2 regions of the Lentibacillus sp. L22 genome follow, and region 1 is predicted to be linked to the other one. Evidence: riboswitches for the same ligand, from Rfam matches in the RefSeq annotation. Region 1 holds a riboswitch; the other holds the start of a gene.

Evidence for each region. Region 1 has a riboswitch for FMN ahead of ABRT01_RS12910 (ECF transporter S component). Riboswitches for the same ligand answer to the same signal wherever they lie in the genome.
Region 2: another riboswitch for FMN. It lies ahead of ribD (bifunctional diaminohydroxyphosphoribosylaminopyrimidine deaminase/5-amino-6-(5-phosphoribosylamino)uracil reductase RibD); the one in region 1 lies ahead of ABRT01_RS12910 (ECF transporter S component).

Annotation. Positions count from the first base shown of each region.
Region 1 is NZ_JBFNXI010000031.1:7,851-15,643, reverse strand. It holds gene menD (2-succinyl-5-enolpyruvyl-6-hydroxy-3-cyclohexene-1-carboxylic-acid synthase) at 1-376, opposite strand, end outside; gene ABRT01_RS12930 (isochorismate synthase) at 376-1,764, opposite strand; gene ABRT01_RS12925 (1,4-dihydroxy-2-naphthoate polyprenyltransferase) at 1,935-2,870, shown strand; gene ABRT01_RS12920 (hotdog fold thioesterase) at 2,888-3,307, shown strand; gene ABRT01_RS12915 (TraR/DksA C4-type zinc finger protein) at 3,282-3,641, shown strand; FMN riboswitch at 3,784-3,934, shown strand; gene ABRT01_RS12910 (ECF transporter S component) at 4,100-4,687, shown strand; gene ABRT01_RS12905 (thioredoxin family protein) at 4,832-5,404, shown strand; gene ABRT01_RS12900 (potassium channel family protein) at 5,501-6,502, shown strand; gene yugI (S1 domain-containing post-transcriptional regulator GSP13) at 6,607-7,002, shown strand; gene ABRT01_RS12890 (glucose-6-phosphate isomerase) at 7,119-7,793, shown strand, end outside.
Region 2 is NZ_JBFNXI010000027.1:35,297-43,089, forward strand. It holds gene ABRT01_RS12205 (C40 family peptidase) at 181-1,020, opposite strand; gene ABRT01_RS12210 (PTS sugar transporter subunit IIA) at 1,401-1,901, shown strand; gene ABRT01_RS12215 (PRD domain-containing protein) at 1,954-2,772, shown strand; gene nagE (N-acetylglucosamine-specific PTS transporter subunit IIBC) at 2,836-4,284, shown strand; FMN riboswitch at 4,563-4,713, shown strand; gene ribD (bifunctional diaminohydroxyphosphoribosylaminopyrimidine deaminase/5-amino-6-(5-phosphoribosylamino)uracil reductase RibD) at 4,904-6,019, shown strand; gene ribE (riboflavin synthase) at 6,000-6,629, shown strand; gene ABRT01_RS12235 (bifunctional 3,4-dihydroxy-2-butanone-4-phosphate synthase/GTP cyclohydrolase II) at 6,613-7,793, shown strand, end outside.

The DNA.
Region 1 (7,793 bases):
ACAATTTTAGCTGTTCGATTGCCTGCGGTGCACCAACATCCCTTAATTCGTGTGGTCGATCAGCAGTAAGAACAACCAGTGGTACCCGACTATAATGTGCCTCCACAATCGCCGGAAAATAATTAGCAGCTGCCGTTCCCGACGTACAAACAATAACAACCGGCCGCTTGTTTTTCTTGGCCATACCAAGCGCAAAAAAGGCAGCAGAACGTTCGTCAATAATCACCCATTGCCTGATATCCGGATGTTCCATGAATGTCATAGCCAGTGGTGTCGAACGCGAACCAGGTGAAATGACTACCTCTGTTAAACCACTCTTTACCAATTCATCGACAAAATTCGCAATATAGCGTGTTAGTGTCTCTGTATGTTCCATCAAGATCCCCCCAATACGGAAAGCATTGGTGTGAATTTAATTAACGTTTCTTCATACTCCGCTTCCGGGTCCGAATCTTTAACAACACCGCATCCAGCAAAAATTGATGCCTCATTGCCCTGAACAAGACCTGATCTAATTGCGACTGCAAATTCCCCATTTCGATTGCTGTCCAGCCAGCCGACAGGGGCACCATACCAACCACGTTCCAGTAATTCGTGTTCCCGGATAAATGTCAATGATTTTTCCCTTGGCACTCCACCTAATGCTGGTGTCGGATGAAGTGCTTTTACAATTTCAAAGATGCTGTGTCCCTGTTTCAAGGTTGCTTTTACAGGTGTGTACAGATGTTGCAAATTTTTCAGCGGATAGATAACCGGGTTGTTTGGAATATCGACCCTTGAACAATATGGTTTTATCGCATTTCCAATCATTTTTACGACAAAATCATGCTCCTCACGATTTTTCGTATCTTGAAGCAATGTCCTGCCAATCTCTTTGTCTTGTACTGGTGTTGTCCCTCGTGGTGCAGTGCCGGCCAGACAGGTGGAAAGCAACTGCTCTTGTTCCAGCTTGACCAGCCTTTCAGGCGTTGCCCCAACAAAACAATCATCACCATGTTCGAAAGCAAAGACATAACTGTTTGTTTGCGATGATAACAACTTGTCTAGTACAGGGGTGACCTCTACCTGTTTGGAAAAAGTTAAGCGCATTTCCCGGGCAAGCACAATTTTTTCAGCATGTTGTTGCTTAATTTCTTCCGTTGCTTGTCTCACCTGTTCCTTCCATTGCTGCGGAGCTATTTCCTCCCTTTTCAACAGGGTTGCTTCATCCGGGAATGGTTTAGTGTAATGGAGCAGGTTTTTTTCCGTTTCCTCTAGCATTTGTGCAAGTGTACGGGGACTATCATTCATCGTCACAAACGTGTTTATTGTTACATAGCTGGCTTGTTTTGTTTGCACCAATGTATACCGCGGAACTTGGAATTCACTATTTCTAAACTTGTCCCATAGTCCTGTTGTTTGCTTTTTCGGGTCAAAACACATGCCACCAAGTGCAACCAGCCCCGTACCTGGCACCTGATATGGGTTATGAACAGTAGCATTAGCCGTTAGTTCATTCCATTGCTGTTCTATATCTTTTAACCGATTTTCACCGGCGACGAGCGGATAAACAGTACCAATCCCGACTAAATAAAAGGCATCCGCTGTACTCGCCCAAAATGTCCGATTCATATCACACGTTTTGGCCGCTTCAAAAAATTGGAGCGGATTCACTTGATCTATCTTTTTGGTAAAACTGACAAGCTGCTTTGACTTTGTTTCATTTGCATGGTGAATTGCCTCATCCAACACAACTTCCAGCAGCTTTTCCTTCGTTTCAATCATTACTTGTTACCTCCGTTAAACGAACAATCATCACAACTATCCTCTCTATTTTATTCTCTTTTTATCCTTTTCACAAGGAATGGACTGTTTTAACCTATATTGATGATTGACACCCTATGACGATTTGCCTAAACTAAAGATGATATTGCCGTTGTAGGAGGACTTATATTATGCAAACATCTGATCAAACGAATATAAAACACGTCTTAAATGAAAAGAAAGGGATGCATATCTGGTGGCGTCTATTACGGCCGCATACACTGACAGCCTCCTTTATTCCTGTTTTTGTCGGAACCATGCTTGCTTATATTGATGGTTCGATAAGTATTTCATTGTTTATCGCGATGCTGATTGCTTCAATGTTGATTCAGTCAGCAACCAATATGTTCAATGAATACTACGATTTTGCTCGTGGACTGGATAACGAGGAGTCGGTAGGCATCGGCGGAACTATTGTACGCGATGGGATATCAGCGAAAACAGTATTACGGATGGCCTTATCATTTTTTGGGATCGCCATGTTGCTCGGCGTATACATTTGTATGGTATCAAGCTGGTGGATCGCAGTCATTGGTTTAGGCTGCATGCTTTTCGGTTATTTATATACTGGCGGACCATTACCAATCGCCTATACACCACTTGGCGAGTTATTTTCCGGATTCCTAATGGGCACTGTTATCATCGGAATCAGCTATTTCATTCAAACGTTGACCATAACAGCTTCAACCGTTTTAATATCGATTCCGGTTGCTATCCTTATTGGTTGTATTATGATGTCCAATAATATCCGGGATCTTGATGGGGACAAAGAGAATGGACGAAAAACCATTGCGATCCTGCTGGGAAGAAAGAATGCAATCCGCTTTTTAGGCTTCTTGTTTGTCGTTGCATTTGGATTGACTGCCTATTACATTATTGATGGATTATTACCCGTTTGGTCAATCATTGCGTTTTTCAGTGGCATCAAGGCAATCGATGTAATCAAGAAATTCCAGGGAAAATCCAAACCAATTGAAATGTTGCCGGCAATGGTAGCTACCGGAAAGACAAATACCATTTATGGATTGTTATTAGGGGTTTCGTTACTGTTAAGCAAAATATTTTAATTGAAAAGAGGGCAGCTATGGATTTTTCGCAAACATTAATCGATACGCTTGGGATGAAAGTGATAACACTTGAAAAAAATCTTGTGATCATGACCATGCCAGTTGACTATCGCACACACCAGCCAGCAGGATTTTTGCACGGTGGAGCAAACGTCGCCCTGGCTGAAACTGCTGCTAGTGCAGGTGCCTTTCTTCATGTTGATGGAGAACAATACAATGTATTTGGGATTGAAATTAATGCCAACCATATTAGGAGTAAACGTGAAGGCACAGTGACCGCTAAGGCTGTTCCCAAACATATTGGAAAAACAACTATGGTATGGGAAATTAATATCACAGATGAAGATGAAAAACTTATATGTATTTCTCGCTGCACCATTGGAATCGTCCCTAAGAAGAAAGGTGATGAACATGGGAAATCATACAAATCTGAGTGAAGAACAACTTTACTTTTTTAAAAATCAATTATTGGCAATGAAAAATGAATTGATTGCAAATAAGAAAAAGTACGAAGATCAAAGCCCAAATAATACGATCAGTGAATTGGCCGACTATGATAACCATCCTGCAGAAATGGCAACAGAACAATTTGAACAAGAGCGAGAAGCGGGATTTGAGCAAATGCGACGAGATCACCTGCAAGAGATTAATGATGCCTTGGCCCGCATTGAAAACGGTACTTATGGAGTCAGTGAATTATCTGGCAAACCTATCCCAATAGAACGTTTGGAAGCAAACCCAACTGCCAGGTATCTGGTAGAAGAGGAGTAACTGTTCAAAACGACTGCCTGAAAATGGAGGTAGTCGTTTTTTTTGGTTTAAACAAACTGTCCCTCTACTGCAAAAAAATAAAACAAACTACTTTTCAAATGAGTAAAATCATTGTATACTATATGCAACAATTACATATCGATTCCATCTTCGGGGCAGGGTGCAATTCCCGACCGACGGTAAGAAGCAGGTATATATGCTTTAAGTCCGTGACCCACCTGAGCAGATGTTCAGTGGTTGACCTGGTGTAAATCCGGGACCGACAGTTATAGTCTGGATGGGAGAAGATGTCGAGCCGTTTTCCTTGTGTAGAACATTACACATGTTTATTTCTGTTATAATAAAACACCCTAAAGCCCCGATTAGGCGCTTTAGGGTGTTTTTTGTGTCAAAACGAAAACGGACAGTTCCTTCATCAACGAGATGGGAATCGATAACAGATGAAGGAGGATACGATGATGCAAACAAAAAATCAATCATCATCACAATTGCTTAAACTGATTATTCTGGCCTTATTGGGAACGATCTCCCTTTTATTGCTTTTCCTGAATTTCCCGCTGCCATTTTTACCGGGGTATTTAAAGATTGATTTTAGCGAAGTACCGGCCTTAATTGCTGCACTTATTTTTTCACCAGTGGCTGGAGTTATTGTAGAAGCGATTAAGAATTTACTCTACCTGGTCGTTGGTGGCGGTGAACCTGTTGGCGTTACAGCAAATTTTATTGCAGGTGTTCTGTTTATTGTTCCGACTGCCATCCTTTACCATAAATATAAAGGAGTGAAGAGCATTATCTCGGGACTTGTTGCCGGAACATTGATTTCTGCAATTGCCATGAGTGTTTTAAATTATCTTGTCATTTTGCCTGTTTATGCCTGGTTTATGGGAATGGAAGATATGAAAATCGAAAGTGTTAAACGGTTCACAGCCATGTTCCTGGTTTTTCCATTTAATGTGATTAAAGGTGTCATTATTGGCTTATTATTTGTTCCATTGTTTGTCAAATTAAGAAGCTGGATCGAGCAAAAACAAACGAAGATGATATAAAAAACGTGTCAAATAAAGCGTGTAAAGGAACGATTTGTTCTTCTGCACGCTTTCCTTTTTCCATTCACCCGGAAGCACTTTTGTTTACGGATGCAGGTTTGTTGGGTACATTTAATGTAAATGAGCAAAGGAGTTGGAGTTGTTATGGTAGATTTAAATCAATGGTATGAACAGGGAATGTCACCAGATACATACATTGAATCCATGGAAAAACACAAGGAAAATCTATTACACATTTTTGATCATTTCACTGTTCCGGATGAGGATGAGGTATTTTTTGAAAAGCTAGCCGATAAAAATCTGCGTGTGATCGTTTTAACTGAAGATTGGTGCGGCGATGCGATGCTTAATGTGCCCATTTTATTAAGGCTTGCAGAAAAAACAAAAACACCAGTTAAAATCCTGCTGCGTGATCAGAATCTGGAACTGATGGATCAATATTTAACGAACGGGAAGTCAAGATCCATTCCCATTTTTATTTTTATTGATGAACAAGGAAATCAAGTTGCCAAATGGGGGCCACGGGCGGACAAAATTCAGCAATTTGTTGATCAGGCACGCGAACAATTACCAGACAAAGATGCCTCTAATTACCAGGAAAAATTTAACGAGATGCTATTATTTATGACCAAAACATATCGTGACAATTCCGATTTTTGGGATGATGTTTATTTCAGTCTGAAACAAACATTGCAATCCACTGTAAACTCACGCTAGTACAGATGAGTTTTCATTTTCACCTTGTATAAGCCTTGATGTTGTATGTCCATAATGGAAATATACTAATCTAATTTGGGGATATCAGGTGAAGATATGAATATCGAGCAGTTAAAACATATTTATTTCCGACTGCCTGTTTTTGTCAGGTTATTATTAACAATTTTTTTCGTCATGATTGTCTTCGGGATTGTCATTCATTTTGTGGAGCCGGAACAATTCCCTTCCATATTTATCGGCGTTTGGTGGGCGTTTGTTACCGGAGCAACGGTGGGCTATGGCGATGTCGTTCCAGTAACAACAATTGGAAGGGTGATTGGCATTCTGTTAATTCTGTCAGGTGGTGGACTGCTTACTTTCTATATTACCCATATTTCGGCGGCAACCATTCAGCATGAACAAGATTTGTCCAAGGGAAAGGTTGCATTTAAAGCACAACATCACGTCATCTTTGTCGGCTGGAATGAACGGACAAGGCGATTAATCCATTTGACCAAAGAAAATCATCCCATGCTGGAAATTGTTCTCATTGACCGGACATTAACAAATTTACCTTACAAACAGCTTCCAGTCCATTTTGTCCATGGTGATGCAACTGAAGATGTCACCCTTCATCAAGCAAATATCAAAGTTGCCAAAAGCGTGATCATTGCTGCCGATCACACCAAAAAAGAACGACAGGCTGATCATCATACCATTCTAACCACAGTCGCAGTGCGTGGTAATAATCACGATGTACCAATTATTGCTGAGATTCTCTCCAAAAGCCAGATTGAAAATGCTATTCGTGCTGGTGCGTCGACAATTATTCGTTCAAATGATTTTATGAGTGTGCTGTTGTACCATGAATTATTTAACCGAAAAGAAACGGAGCCATATGAAACTATTCTACATTTGTTATCGAGCCAGCATTTTGATCAGGTTAACTTGCCGGAAACACTTATCGGTAAATCCTATCAGCAAGCAATCGGTTACTTTCTCGTTGATGGACAGATGGCACTTGGGATCATTCGCAAGCAAAAATGGCAGATCAATCCCCCTGCCAATCTCAAATTACATCAAGGAGACATCGTATTAACAATGGCCGGTCAAAAATAGTTCACTCCCCCCTCCCCTTATTTTTTTTGCCAGGAAACACAATGTATGCTAAAATATGTTATTGTGTAAAAAAACTGAGAGAAAAGATATAGGAGTTGTTCAGCATGATAGACAAGTTTGAAAGCGGGCAAATATTACAGGGAAAAGTGACCGGGATACAGCCATATGGTGCATTTGTAGCGTTAGACGATGAAACACAGGGACTTGTTCATATTTCGGAAGTGACACACGGATTTGTTAAAGATATTCATGACTATTTGACAGTAGGTGATGACGTAACTGTCAAAGTATTGCATGTTGATGTGGATAATAATAAAGTATCCTTATCCATCCGGGCAACTGAAGAGGCTCCTCAAAAAGAAGACAAACCGAAAAAACCGATCAAAGAGCAGCCTAGTACAGAACAGGACAATACTACTGGCGGATTTAACACGCTAAAAGACAAGCTGCAAGAATGGATCAAACAATCAGAAGAACACGAAGGCACTTTAAAGAAATAATAACACAAAGACAGATTTCGATAACAATACGGAGTCTGTCTTTTTTAATTACATATTCTTGCTTTACACACTTCTTTTCGATAAAGTTATGATGAGTAATCACAAGGAGGAAGACTATGACACATGTGACGTTTTCATATGAAAAAGCTCTATCATTTATGAAGGAGGATGAATTGGAAAATTTAGTCCCCTTCGTAGCGTCTGCCCACCATGCGATACATAATCAAACAGGGGCAGGTAATGATTTTCTCGGATGGGTTGATTTACCAGAAAACTATGACAAAGTGGAGTTTTCCCGGATAAAGACCGCTGCTGATCAAATTAAGCAAGACTCCGACATTCTGCTTGTGATCGGTATTGGTGGGTCTTACCTAGGGGCCCGGGCTGCAATTGAAATGCTCAACCATTCATTTCGACATATGTTACCGAGTCAGCAGCAGCCACAAATCATTTTCGTTGGTCACCATTTAAGCTCAACATATATACAAGAGCTATTCGATGTCCTTGAGGGAAAGGACGTATCAATCAATGTCATATCCAAGAGTGGTACAACAACCGAACCGGCGATTGCTTTTCGCATTTTCCGAAACTATTTGGAAGAACGCTATGGCAAGGAAGAAGCAAAAAAACGCATCTATGCCACAACAGATAAAGCAAAAGGCGCTTTAAAGACCCTGGCCAATAATGAAGGTTATGAAACGTTTGTTATTCCAGATGATATTGGCGGGCGCTACTCTGTTTTAACCGCTGTCGGTTTATTGCCGATTGCAGTTAGTGGCGTGTCAATCGAT
Region 2 (7,793 bases), on a different contig from region 1:
AAAATTCAGGAAAGGCACCGAAACAATTCACCTAAAAAATTGTACGGTGTTATCTGCAAATAAGAACAAGATTTGTGTAAAAAAAGCTGCTCTAAAAAAGATTGATAGACTTTTTAGAGCAGCTTACGATTATATTTAGTAGCATGTGATAGTTTTACAATGACTTATTATAAACCTTAGTTAAAACCGTTTAGCACCAATGTAATGTTTACCCCAATAATAATCCCATGAATCAGATGAGGTAACCTCAACACCAGTTGCTTCTGTCCCAGCGTGAATCATTTGGTGATTTCCAAGATAGATACCACTGTGTGAAACGCCACTACCATATGTTCCTTCAAAGAAAACAACATCTCCCGGTTGTGGGTTGTCTACTTGTACACCGTCATTTGCCCACATACCTGCATGCGTTCTGCTGAGTGAAATACCTTGTTGTTTAAACACATAGTTAATGAAACCACTGCTGTCAAAACCACTAGGATCTGTGCCACCCCAGACATAAGGAGTACCTACCAAGCTTTGTGCGATAGAAACAGAGTCTCCGGAATTTGCACCGGATGCATTAACCGTTTGAGATTGTACCGATACGTTAACTGGTTCAGCAACTTGTGCATTACTATTACCAGTAGCATTTCCTCCTGCTGCCGATCCATTATTCAATGCGTTCAATGTTGGAGTATCTACAACTCCATCGGCATCCCAACCTTGGTCATATTGGAATTCAATTATCTTTTGTTGCGTATTTGGTCCATAAACTCCGTCCGTATTTATGTCATAACCCTGTTCCTGTAGTTTCTGTTGTAAGTCGGTTACCTCCTGACCCTGATCACCTTGCGAAAGAATGGCAACACCAACGCCTGTACTTTCACTGGAACCTACTTCGGCTGAGGGAGCATTTGCATCTGCCTCCGGGGCACCATGTGCAAAAACGTTACCTGTCATCATTGGAGAGAGTGCCAATGAAGTCATCAAAGTAGTAGAAACGAGTGTCTTTTTTATCATACGATTTTTTGTAGCCAAGATTTATCCTCCTAAATTAAAATTCTATGTAGACAAAAGTAGATTCATGTCTAATATTGGCTAGTATAACAAAGAAATATTTCATAAATGTTAACGAGAGAATACAATCTCTTTTCAAATTGGAAAATCCGCTAGTTTCTTCCATCTTTGCTAGTTATCATGGATATGAGGCATACGTGTATAATTATTGCATTTCTATTTCTCTGGTGGTACTATAAAACTATCAATAGAATAATGATCACATGTTACTTATCCGATAAGGCATAGTGGTAAATGAGGAACAATATAATGTGCCTTTCATACCTCTATGCCTTTTTTGCTGTGTAAAATCACGTAAAAAGACAAATACTACCATGAAAAAGGACAAGGAGCGATAAATCATGGCTTTTAATCTATTCAAGAAAAAGAAACAAGCAGAAAATGTCGAAATCAAGGCACCGGTGAATGGTGAAATTATACCGATAGAAGAAGTGCCAGACCCAGTATTTAGCCAAAAAATGATGGGTGATGGGATTGCTTTGATTCCGTCAGACGGAAAAATTATGTCTCCTGTCACAGGAACAGTGATTCAATTTCCTGATACTAAACATGCGATTGGCATCAAGGCGGAAGATGGCAGTGAAATCCTTGTTCATGTTGGTTTGGAAACAGTCGGATTGAAAGGAGAAGGATTTACGGCAAAAGTGAAGGAGGGGGATAAGGTTTCCACTGGCCAGTTAGTACTTGAAGTTGATTTGGAATATATCCGGGAACATGCTGACAACATCGTTACGCCTGTTATTATTACCAATAGTCAAGACAGTGGAAGGGAATATCAAATGACCGATGCTAAAACAGGTACGGCAGGAGAAACAGTCATCATCACGTCAACCGAAAAATAACAAGCTAAAATTATTTTAGCTTGTTACCACACTTGCCAAGGGAGGTGGGGTAATGCGGATAAAGCAAATCCTGAACAATAATGCCGTCGTCGTAATGGATGGGGACGAAGAAACAATCGCAATCGGTGGTGGTGTCGGATATAACAAGCATAAAAAAGATATGGTCAATACCGCTAAAATTGAAAAGCTGTTTGTGTTAAAAGAAAATAAGAAACTACAGGAACTGCTGATGCGTATCCCTGAGAAACATTTTCTCATTTCGGAGGATATTATTGACTATGCTGAAAAATATCTGGGAACAAAATTAAACGAACATGTGCTTATTGGATTAACCGACCATATTTCTTTTGCCCTTGACCGGGAGAAACAAGGGATCCGGATCAAAAATAAATTACTTCCGGAGATCAAAGTCTTGTATAAGAAGGAATTTCATATTGGGCTTTGGGCGATCGATCATATTAAAAATAAACTGCAAGTGGAAATGCCACCAGACGAGGCCGCATTTATCGCTTTGCATATTCATTCGATGAAACTTCAGGATGGCAATCTTCATGAACTTGTCAGGCAGACATCGATATTAAAAGAAATGATTGAAACAATCGACCAAACATTGGGGATTAACGTGGAATCCAATGATATTGCCTATGAACGTTTAATTTATCATTTGCGGTTTGCACTGGACCGTGGCAAAGGGGAACAGTATCATGTCATGGATGCGGACATGCTGAAGATGATCACAAGTAAATTTCCGGTTGCCTATCAATGTGCAAAAAAAGTTGCTGATGTTTTGGCTGCAAAGCATGATATTCATTTACCAGAAGATGAACTTGGCTATATTACACTTCATATCGAACGAATGCAACGAATGTAAAGTACACTACCATCATATATTTTTTGAAAGCGATTATATTGAAATTCCAAGGGGGAAACAGTTATGATGAAAGCTTTACAGAGCCTGGGCCGGTCAATCATGCTGCCGGTTGCCGTTTTGCCAGCAGCTGCTATTTTAGCCGGACTCGGGAACTGGATTTTAGGTTTTTGGGAAGGTAACGTCATTGGTACATTCCTGTCGAACGCAGGTACATCCATTTTAGACAACCTGGGTATGCTTTTTGCAGTCGGTATTGCCATTGGATTGTCCAAAGATAAACATGGTGCCGCCGCATTGAGTGGTCTGGTCGGTTTTTTGGTAGTCACCAATTTGATTTCAACTGATTCTGTTGCAGATTTATTAGGAAAAGATGTAGCGGACGTCAACCCGGCCTTTGAACAAAATGATAATGTGTTCATCGGTATTTTAACCGGGGTCATTGCTGCCATGATGTATAATCGATTTAGTGGTGTCAAGCTGCCAGATGCGTTAGCGTTCTTCAGTGGAAAGAGACTCCCGCCAATTATGACGGCAGCCGCGATGGTTGTGGTGGCTGCGGTTTTATTCTTTGTTTGGCCGGTTGTATTCGGCTGGCTTGTTGCGTTTGGTAAAGCTATCAGTAGTTTGGGAGCAGTTGGTGCCGGTCTGTATGGTTTCTTTAACCGTCTATTAATTCCAACCGGTCTGCACCATGCGTTGAATTCGGTATTCTGGTTTGATGTTGCGGGAATTAATGATATCGGCAAGTTCCTGGCTAGTGAGGGAACAAAAGGCATTACCGGTATGTATCAGGCAGGATTTTATCCAATCATGATGTTTGGTGTGCCTGCTGCAGCGTTGGCTATGTACCATACTGCGAAAACCAAGCGTAAGAAACAAGCTGCATCTTTGATGATGGCAGGGGCGTTTGCAGCTTTCTTTACCGGGGTTACTGAACCGGTTGAATTCTCGTTTATGTTCCTTGCTCCAGCATTGTATGTTGTCCATGCCCTTTTAACAGGACTATCGTTGTTTATTGCAGCTACATTTCATTGGACATCAGGCTTTGGGTTCAGCGCTGGATTTGTTGATTATACATTAAGTTTTATGAACTCAATCGCCAACAAGCCGTATATGCTCATTGTTCAAGGACTCGTCTTTGCAGTTATTTACTATTTCTTGTTCCGTTTCTTGATCACAAAATTTAATCTGAAAACGCCAGGGCGCGAAGATGATGCAGAGGAAGCGGAGGAAAAGGATGTTGCCTCAACAGACGGAGATGACAAATACGCTGTCATGGCTGCCAAAATTTATGAAGGACTTGGCGGCGATGAAAATGTGGATGCTGTTGATTATTGTACAACTCGCCTAAGGGTTGAAGTAAATGATATGGATAAGGTGGATCAAGATAGAATCAAGTCTACAGGTGTTCCGGGAATTCACGTCGTAGGAAAACACAGTATCCAGGTCATCGTTGGAACAAGTGTACAATTTGTTGCCGATGAAGTGAACAAAATCCGTAATGTGAAATAACCTAAGTCTTGGATTATAAGATACAAAAACACCCTATTTTGCTGAAAGATAGGGTGTTTTTTTATGTCCATTCCTGCTATATGGGTAGCGGATATCTTCGCAAACGAACACCATGCACGGAACCTTTGCGGCGTGTGGAATATCTCCCTCACGCATCACTGTGAATGGATGTTTTCTCTTCCTCTCGATTCCAGTTAGACCTCTCCCAAATCCAGTCATATAAAATACTTGCAGTTTCTCTAAATTTGCGTTATAAATAACATACAAGTTCATATTGCGAGTTCCTTCGGGGCAGGGTGTAATTCCCGACCGACGGTAAGAAGCAGTCGTATGCTTTAAGTCCGTGACCCGTACGGTTGTCAAAACCAAACGGTGGATCTGGTGCAACTCCAGAACCGACAGTTAAAGTCTGGATGGGAGAAGGAATTTAGATAACAAGCATGATTGAAAATGGTTGATGCTTGCAAGCGGGTTATTGGTATATCCAGTGATCTCTATTTGCCATTTTTTGCATACCATGATAGATTCATGTGCTTGTTTATTTAAAATTCACCCTAACACGCCTCTGAAGCTGATTTCAGAGGCTTTTTTGTATTTGAAAAAAGGGGAGGTCGTTATTTTGCAGGATAAAGATTATATGGAATTTGCATTGCAACTTGCTAAAGCAGTAACCGGACAAACGAGCCCGAATCCGCCTGTTGGTGCGGTGGTGGTCAACGATGGAGCGATTGTTGGTTTTGGTGCCCATCTGAAAGCGGGTGAAGCCCATGCGGAAGTCCACGCACTGGATATGGCTGGGGAAAAAACAAACGGTGCGACGATTTATGTCACACTGGAGCCGTGCAGTCATACGGGCAAGACGCCGCCATGTGCAGATTACATTATTGAAAAAGGAATCAGCCGGACCGTTATTGCCGTGGCGGATCCAAATCAACAGGTTTCCGGCAGCGGGATTGAGAAACTGCGCCGGGCCGGAATAACTGTTGATGTTGGTGTATTACAAGCTGAAGCAGAGCAGGTGAATCAGGTGTTTTTTCATTATATAACTACGGGGATGCCCTATGTAACCTTAAAAACAGCCACGAGTTTAGATGGAAAAACCGCGACCGTCACTGGTAACAGTAAATGGATTACCGGGAAAGAAGCACGCCGGGATGGACACTTGTATCGGAATAATCATGATGCCATTCTTGTTGGTGTCAACACGGTATTGGCGGACAACCCGAGTCTTACCACAAGAATTGGCAATAATGGGAATAATCCCATCCGTATCATCTTGGACACGACATTAAAAACTCCTTTAGATGCCAATGTGGTTACCGATCAACAAGCAGAAACACTTATTTTTACCGGAAACGATGTAACCAGCGAGCGAATAGGACAATTTGCCAATCATGATCAAGTGACAGTCATTACGATGGAAAGTGAACAGGTACATATTGACGATGTACTGCGGTATTTGGGAGAAAGGCAAATCTCGTCTGTATTGGTGGAAGGTGGCGCTGCCGTTAATGGCTCATTTTTAACAGCAAAACGGATCAATCAATTCATTTTGTACATGGCGCCCCAGCTTATTGGCGGTGCAGATGCGCCAATATCATTTGCCGGGATGGGATTTGCAAGACTAAAAGATGCATTGCAGTTGGAAATTAAACAGGTAGAAACGATTGGTCAGGATATCAAAATTACTGCTGTTCCACGAAAGGATGATGACGATGTTTACCGGAATTGTTGAAGAAAAAGGCTGGATCAAGCGAATGGATCGTGTGACTGATCAGGCGGTTCAACTAACAATTGGGGCGGAAAAAGTGACGGCTAATATGCAGGTTGGTGATAGTATTGCCGTTAATGGCATTTGCCTGACTGTAACAAATTTTACCACTACTGATTTTCAAGTCGATGTGATGCCGGAAACGATCAAATCAACTTCGCTCAAACATCTTGAATCAGGATCACACGTTAATTTGGAGCGTTCCCTGCCAGCGAATGGCCGGATAGGCGGACATTTCGTTTCCGGACATGTGGATGGTACGGGAAAAATAATTGGAAAGCAACGACAAGCGAACGCAATTTACTATGATATTGCCATCCCAAAGGAATTCGAGACTTATGTACTTGTGAAAGGATCTATTGCTGTTGATGGCATTAGCTTAACCATTTTTGCGGTAGAAGATGGAGTAGTTACCTTATCATTGATTCCTCATACCGTCTCTGCAACGGTTTTGGGTAATAAAGAGCCGGGCGATCGTGTTAATTTGGAATTCGATATGCTGGCGAAATATGTACAAAACATATGGAATCAACAAATAAAGAAAGAGGGCGAGAAGCATGTTTCATTCCATTGATGAGGCAATTGCCGATTTAAAACAAGGGAAACCAATTATTGTTGTCGATGATGAAAACCGGGAGAATGAAGGCGATCTGGTTGCATTATCTGAAAAAGCCACACCGCAAATGATTAATTTTATGATTACCCATGCGAAAGGGCTCGTTTGTACAACGATGAGGGAAAATTTAGCGAAACAGCTGGGTCTTTCCATGATGGCGAAACAAAACACGGACCCGTTTGGTACTGCGTTTACCGTGAGCATTGACCATAAGGATACAAGAACAGGGATAAGCGCAGTAGAACGGTCACAAACGATTCAAGCATTACTGCATCCGGATGCAAGTGCTGCCGATTTCAAGCAACCTGGTCATGTTTTTCCACTGATTGCCAAGGAGGGTGGAGTGTTGGTGCGAACAGGGCATACCGAAGCATCTGTTGATTTGGCTGAACTGAGTGGAGCATTTCCATCGTGTGTGATTTGTGAGGTAATTAAAGAGGATGGAACGATGGCTCGTGTGCCAGACTTAATGAAGGTCTCTGAGCAACACCGATTAAAAATCATTACTATTGCTGATCTGATAACCTATCGAAAAAAACATGAAAAACATGTAAAACGGGAAGTTGAAGCGACACTTCCGACTGACTTTGGTGAATTTCGGGTGATTGGTTATTCGAACGATCTTGATGATAAAGAACATATCGCGTTGGTAAAAGGGGAAATTTCCGGCGATCAGCCAATCTTAACGCGAATCCATTCCGAATGTTTGACTGGCGATGTGTTCGGTTCCTTTCGCTGTGATTGCGGAAACCAGCTCCATGAAGCACTGGACAAAATCAATGAAGCAGGGCAAGGCGTTCTGGTTTATATGCGACAAGAAGGCCGGGGCATCGGTCTGCTTAATAAACTTCGGGCCTATAAACTGCAGGAAAATGGGATGGATACAGTGGAAGCGAATGAGCAGCTTGGATTCCCCCCCGATTTACGTGACTATGATGTAAGTGCACAAATATTACTGGATTTGGGTGTGCATCGGGTCGAGTTACTAACCAATAATCCGGAGAAGATGGGGTGTTTAGCGGCACATGGGGTTCAGGTAGAAGCAAGAATCCCGTTGCAAGCCGGCCGTCGTGTGGAAAATGAAAAATACATGCAGACAAAACAGGAAAAGATGGGTCACTT